DNA from 3 places in the Herbaspirillum sp. GCM10030257 genome. Region 1 is predicted to be linked to each of the others. Evidence: predicted binding sites of a transcription regulator. Region 1 holds the regulator's gene; each other region holds the start of a gene.
What was found. The regulator HrcA, encoded in region 1, represses chaperone genes, less so after heat shock. The targets are predictions, from matches to a motif close to TTAGCACTCNNNNNNNNNGAGTGCTAA.
Positions count from the first base shown of each region.

Region 2: the regulator HrcA is predicted to act here: its motif matches at 1,421-1,447, upstream of rpoH (RNA polymerase sigma factor RpoH).
Region 3: the regulator HrcA is predicted to act here: its motif matches at 757-783, upstream of groES (co-chaperone GroES).

Region 1 is NZ_JBHTDH010000013.1:23,334-25,604, reverse strand. It holds gene ACFQUU_RS18740 (HAD family hydrolase) at 1-663, shown strand, start outside; gene hrcA (heat-inducible transcriptional repressor HrcA) at 747-1,769, shown strand; gene ACFQUU_RS18730 (PilZ domain-containing protein) at 1,838-2,149, opposite strand; gene fur (ferric iron uptake transcriptional regulator) at 2,223-2,271, opposite strand, start outside.
Region 2 is NZ_JBHTDH010000008.1:156,172-158,442, reverse strand. It holds gene ACFQUU_RS14505 (SCO family protein) at 1-351, shown strand, start outside; gene rpoH (RNA polymerase sigma factor RpoH) at 454-1,350, opposite strand; gene ftsX (permease-like cell division protein FtsX) at 1,595-2,271, opposite strand, start outside.
Region 3 is NZ_JBHTDH010000013.1:133,128-135,398, reverse strand. It holds gene ACFQUU_RS19270 (organic hydroperoxide resistance protein) at 1-34, shown strand, start outside; gene ACFQUU_RS19265 (VOC family protein) at 270-692, shown strand; gene groES (co-chaperone GroES) at 895-1,185, shown strand; gene groL (chaperonin GroEL) at 1,223-2,271, shown strand, end outside.

The sequences.
Region 1 (2,271 bases):
ACCCTGTGGCCTATTGTGCCTGTCATCAAGCGCGCGGAAAACCTGTTATTTGAATGGTTGCAGGCCAACGTGCCGACAGTGGCCGCCCGCGTGTCGATTGATGGCATGCGCGCGCGCCGGCAGGTCTTGATGGAAACCGATCCGGTTTATCAGCTGGACTTGCGGGCATTGCGGCATGCAGTGTTGAAAGAGGCATTCATGGACGCTGGTGAGGAGCTTTCGCTGGTTGACGAGGCAATGCATGTATTTTCCCGGGCGCGCAACGAAGTGCCGTTGTTTCCGGATGTCGAGCCAGCCTTGCGCGGATTGCGCGAACACTATGCCTTGGCATCGGTATCGAATGGTGTGTCGGATCTGGAGGCCATCGGTATTGCGCACTTGTTTGACGCTACCATTGCCGCGCACAGTTTCGGTTTGGCCAAGCCGGACGCTGCAATTTTTCATGCGGCCTGTGAAGCACTCAATGTTGCGCCTGGTGAAGCCGTTTATGTTGGCGACGATCCACGGCTTGACGTTGATGGTGCACAAAAAGCCGGACTGCGCGCCGTGTGGATGAATCGCAAGGAATTGCAGCCGTTACGGCCGCTGCCGGAAGGCATTACGCCCGATGCGGTGTGTTCCGATCTGGTCGAATTAGACTGCTGGCTGCAACAACTGCGGTAAAACTCTGATAACAATCAAGTTTTTCTGACTCTGGATGGCAACAGAAAGTGGCACTGGCCGTCTGGCGTCGTTAGAATAACTGTATGCAACTCGATACTCGCGCACAAACTTTACTGAAAGCACTGGTCGAACGGTATATCGCCGACGGTCAACCGGTCGGTTCACGCGCGCTTTCCAAGATCTCGGGACTCGACCTGTCACCGGCGACTATCCGCAACATCATGGCGGACCTGGAAGAAATGGGTTTCGTGGCCAGTCCGCATACCTCCGCCGGTCGCATTCCGACTCCCCGCGGTTACCGGATGTTCGTTGACACCCTGCTGACCGTGCAAGCGATCGACGAATCGACAGTCGAAGCGAGGATGCAAAAACAGCTGCAGCTGAAGTCGCCGCAAAAGATCATTTCCAACGCGGCGCAGATCCTCTCATCGCTGTCGCAGTTCGCCGGCGTCGTGATGACACCACGTCATGAATCGATTTTTCAGCAGATCGAGTTTCTTCGGCTGTCCGAGAAGCGCATCCTGCTGGTGATCGTGGCTCCGAATGGCGAAGTGCAGAATCGACTGCTGCTGACCGATGTCGATTACACACCGTCCCAGCTCATCCAGGCCGGCAATTATATTAACCAGCATTTCGCCGGCTTGAGTTTCGACGACATTCGCAACCGAATTCAAAACGAGCTGCGCCAGCTGCGCGACGACATGACGCGCCTGATGCAGGCTGCCGTAGAAGCCGGTAGCGACGCCATGTCGGACAATGGCGAAGATGTGGTGATTTCCGGTGAGCGCAATCTGCTCAGCGTCACCGATCTTGCCTCGAACATGACTTCATTGCGCAAGTTGTTTGACTTGTTCGAACAAAAGACCAGCCTGATGCAGTTGCTTGACGTGTCGAGCAAGGCGGCCGGCGTACAGATTTTCATTGGCGGCGACTCGCAGTTGCTGCCGGTCGACGACATGAGCGTGGTTACCGCGCCATATGAAGTGAATGGCAAGATTGTCGGCACACTGGGCGTGATCGGACCGACACGCATGGCGTATGAACGAGTGATTCCGCTGGTCGACATTACGGCAAAGCTACTGTCCAACGCGCTCAGTCACACCTGAATTAAAACCATGAATCAGGTAGCCGGTCAGACAACTGCCCGCCGCGGAGGTCAGCTCTGCAACGGGATTCAGCCCATCATCAATTCCGCTACTGACTTGCTGTTGGCCAGGTCGAGTTTGACAAACTGCAGACCGACGCGAAAGCCGTCATTGCCGCTCAGGATGCTGTAAATAACTTTCGCCAAGCCCATCACGCGAACGGTTTTCCCGTTCAGCGGCGCTTCGAATCCCACCGTACATTCCTGACCTGGCCGCAGCTGCTCCCCAAGCATCAGGCTTAAACCACCAAGGGAAATATCGAGCGTACGTGCGCGCATGGGGCGGGCGGCGGAAGTGGCGTGGCCGGAACGCATTTGTAGCGCAGACGGGATATCGTTCATGAAAGCGCGAAGCCTTGGTAACTGCGGCGACGCGCCAAAAAAGTGTTAGCAACGACAAGGCTTTACCAATTCTTTATCGATTCCGGTGCGGACAGTCGGTCTTGGTGCAATGGCCGTATAGC
Region 2 (2,271 bases), on a different contig from region 1:
GCGGAAATGGCAAGCGTGATGCAGCAACTCGGACCGCAGGCCGACAAAGTGCAGGTATTGTTCGTTACTGTCGATCCTGAGCGGGATACGCCTGCATTACTGTCCAAATATGTTCCTTCATTTGATACACGTTTCCTTGGACTGGTTGGCGACAAGGCGCAGACCGAAAAGATTGCCAAGGATTTCAAAGTGCTTTACCAGAAGGTGCCAGGCAAGGAGCCAGGCAGCTACACGATGGACCACGCGGCGGGCAGCTACGTGTTCGACCCGCAAGGTCGCATTCGCCTCTTCGTAAGACATGGGCAGGGCGCCGAACCCATCGTGCATGACCTGAAACTGCTGCTGTCATAAAGCCTCGCCACACGGCGCAGGCAACACCGCAGATATGAAAAAGGCGCTCCATGGAGCGCCTTTTTATTGCTGGTTGATAACCTGCACGATACCGATCAGGCATCAGGCATAAGCCGCTAGCGTACCTTTCATTTTCTTCAGGGCCGCGCTCTCGATCTGGCGGATTCGTTCGGCCGAAACACCGAATTCGTCGGCCAGTTCATGCAGTGTCGCGCCAGAACCGTCGTCATTGGCCAGCCAGCGCGCTTCGACGATACGGCGTGAGCGCGGATCGAGCTTGCCGAGCGCCGTTTCCAGACCTTCGGACTGCAGACGGTCGTACTGGCGCGCCTCCAATGTCCTGGTCGGCTCACTTGCCTCCGACGACAGATACGCGATCGGTGCGAACTTGTCGTCTTCATCATCGCTTGGCGCATCGAGTGCTATATCGTGGCCGGACATACGGGTTTCCATCTCAATGACTTCCTCCCGTTTGACGTTCAGCGACTTGGCCAGATCGTCGACCTGTGCCGGCGTCATTGCATCGAGGCCTTCCTTATGGCTGCGCAGGTTGAAGAACAGCTTGCGTTGGGCCTTCGTCGTGGCAACTTTGACGAGCCGCCAGTTTTTCAGGATGTACTCATGCATCTCGGCCTTGATCCAGTGCATCGCATACGACACCAGACGAACCCCTTGGTCAGGGTCGAACCGCTTGACTGCCTTCATCAAGCCAATATTGCCTTCTTGAATCAGATCGGCATGCGGCAAGCCGTAGCCGAGGTAACCACGTGCAATCGAAACGACCAGCCGCAGGTGTGACATCACCAGCTTTTGCGCTGCGCCCAAATCATTCTTTTCACGGAACTCACGCGCAAGCGACGTCTCTTCCTCATGCGTGAGCATGGGGATACGGTTCACAGCCGAAATATACGCTTCAATATTGCCAAGGTTTCCCGAGAAACCCAGCGCCAAAGCATTCTTTGCGGATGGAACCAATGCGGACTGTGCAGATGCGTTCATTGTTTCTCCTTGCTTCACGAGTTTCGATTACCGTCAAATGCCAGTAATTCACTCCTTGTTGAGCATTATATTAGCACTCCCCGCAGCAGAGTGCTAATCACCGATTTCAACGATGTTCATAGGGTAGACCTATTGCACTTCCGTAACGATTGGTCAAGGAGACTTTAGGCCACACCGGGTGCAGTAAGTTGCGAGGGCTCAAAGAAAAAGCAGGAAATTGCCTAAAAGCTTTAATCAGCCGGGCTTAGCCAAGTCGTGCTAGATGCCGCTTAACCGACATCAACGCACCAATGAGGCCTAAACCGGCACTGATTAGCAAAAGAGCAAACTGGGTTTGCACAGTGAGCGGAGTCAGCCGGAATTCCGACGCGTAAAGCCGGGCAAATTCCGTAATGGCGCCATTCAGCGGTCCCAAGGCAAGTGCGACCACGCCAAGTGCCAGGATACCTGCCGCCAAGCCGAGTAATGCGCCAGAATAGTAGAACGGCCGGCAAATAAAGCTATCCGTTGCACCAAACATCCGGCACACCTCAATTTCCTCGCGCTGGGTCATCACCTGCAACCGGATGGTATTGAAGACGACTGCCACGACCACCACACCCAAGGTTGTGGCAAGAAAGAGCAGGGCAATCCGCAGCACCTGCATCAATGCGGCCAGCCGCTTGACCCAGGCTGAATCGATTTGGACATATTCGACGCCAGGAAGGTTTTTCAGTTGTGCGGCAATCGCTTCGACACGCGCTGCATCACTGCTGCTTTGTACACCGGACAATTTCAGGACATAGCCGTCGGGCAGCGGATTTTCTCCAAGCGCCGTGATCGCATCCGACAACCCGGTTTTATCCTTCAGTAAGGTCAACGCGCGTTCGCGTGGAATAAACTCCAGCCGCCCGGTGCTCTGAGAAGCCTGCACGATATGGC
Region 3 (2,271 bases), 110 kb from region 1:
TGGTAACGTCGATGTCAAGGTCGGCCTCGCCTGATATCGCGCCAAGCTGCCAAGGCATTGCAAAAAATACAAAGCCCCTGCGTGCAGGGGCTTTTGTTTTTCGGAATCCGTATGGATATCGGAACAGGAGTACAGCTTGATCCAATCGAAGCAAGTATTGATTAATTGCAAATCGATATTAAAGTAAATCAAACTCCGGCCAATCTTTACCGCCATCCACGTCGTCGCCGTTAGAATGAGGGCCGCCTTCATCCACGCAGGAGTTCACCATGGCCGCCCTCCATCCATTTCATCTTGCTTTCCCGGTCCATGACCTCGATAAGGCGCGCGAATTCTATGGAAAGCTATTGGGTTGCCACGAAGGACGCAGTTCTGAAGAGTGGATCGACTTCGATTTTTACGGGCATCAAATCGTGGCACACCTCGCGCCGCAAGCGTCCCGTCCTGAAGCTGCAAATACGGTCGATGGCCACCATGTGCCGGTTCCACATTTCGGCGCCGTCCTGCCCATGGCGGAATGGCAGACCCTCGCCGACCGCCTGCGCGCCGCCGGCGTCGAGTTTGAAATCGAGCCGCATATCCGTTTCCAGGGCCAGGTTGGTGAGCAGGCCACCATGTTTTTTTACGATCCCAGCCGCAATGCCATTGAAATCAAAGGTTTTGCCGATATGGGCCAGCTTTTTGCCAGCTAATCCCACCCCAGATAGCAAATTGAAAAATGGGTGCTCTTGAAAAAACGAATTGACGCCCATATACTTAGCACTCGTCAGGGGAGAGTGCTAACAATTCCGCTGACTACCTAATTTTTCCAGTGCGGTACCGCTGCACGGTGAAATACGCTTTGCAGCAATCTAGCCGCAAAAATTATAACTTATTGATTTTTAAGGAGTTTGTATGAACCTTCGTCCATTGCACGATCGCGTCATCGTCAAGCGCCTCGACCAGGAAACCAAGACTGCGTCCGGCATCGTTCTCCCAGAAGCAGCAGCGGAGAAGCCGGATCAGGGCAAAATTCTGGCTGTAGGTAACGGCAAGATCCTCGAAGATGGCAAAGTTCGCGCCCTGGAAGTCAAGGTCGGCGACGTCGTTTTGTTTGGCAAATACTCCGGCCAGACCGTCAAAGTCGAAGGCGACGAGCTGTTGGTGATGCGCGAAGAAGACATCATGGCAGTCGTTCAGAAGTAATACAGATACCTAACAAATAAATTAAGGAGTTTCGAACATGGCAGCTAAAGACGTAGTATTCGGCGACGCCGCCCGTGCCAAGATGGTCGAAGGCGTCAACATTCTCGCCAACGCCGTTAAAGTTACCCTCGGCCCGAAAGGCCGTAACGTTGTTCTCGAGCGCTCCTTCGGCGCCCCGACCGTCACCAAGGACGGCGTTTCGGTCGCGAAAGAGATCGAACTCAAAGACAAGCTCATGAACATGGGCGCACAGATGGTCAAGGAAGTCGCTTCCAAGACATCCGACAACGCTGGTGACGGTACGACTACCGCTACCGTTCTGGCTCAGGCTATCGTCCGCGAAGGCATGAAGTTCGTTGCCGCCGGCATGAACCCGATGGACCTCAAGCGCGGTATCGACAAGGCAGTGACTGCTACTGTCGAACAGCTCAAGACCATCGCTAAGCCCTGCACCACTTCCAAGGAAATCGCCCAGGTTGGCGCGATCTCCGCCAACTCCGACCAGTCCATCGGCGAGCGTATCGCTGAAGCGATGGAAAAAGTCGGCAAGGAAGGCGTGATCACCGTTGAAGACGGCAAGTCCCTGAATGACGAACTCGACATCGTCGAAGGCATGCAGTTCGACCGCGGCTACCTGTCCCCATACTTCATCAACAATCCGGAAAAGCAAGTTGCCGTCCTGGAGAACCCGTTCGTCCTGCTGTTCGACAAGAAGATCTCGAACATCCGTGACCTGCTGCCGATCCTGGAGCAAGTTGCAAAAGCCGGCCGTCCGCTGCTGATCATCGCAGAAGACATCGAAGGCGAAGCACTGGCGACTCTGGTGGTCAACAACATCCGTGGCATCCTGAAGACTTGCGCAGTCAAGGCTCCAGGCTTCGGTGACCGTCGTAAAGCCATGCTGGAAGACATCGCTATCCTGACCGGCGGCCAAGTGATCGCTGAAGAAGTCGGCCTGACTCTCGAAAAAGCAACCCTGAACGATCTCGGCCAGGCAAAGCGCGTCGAAATCGGCAAGGAAAACACCACCCTCATCGACGGCGCAGGCCAGGCTGCTACGATCGAAGCACGCGTCAAGCAGATCCG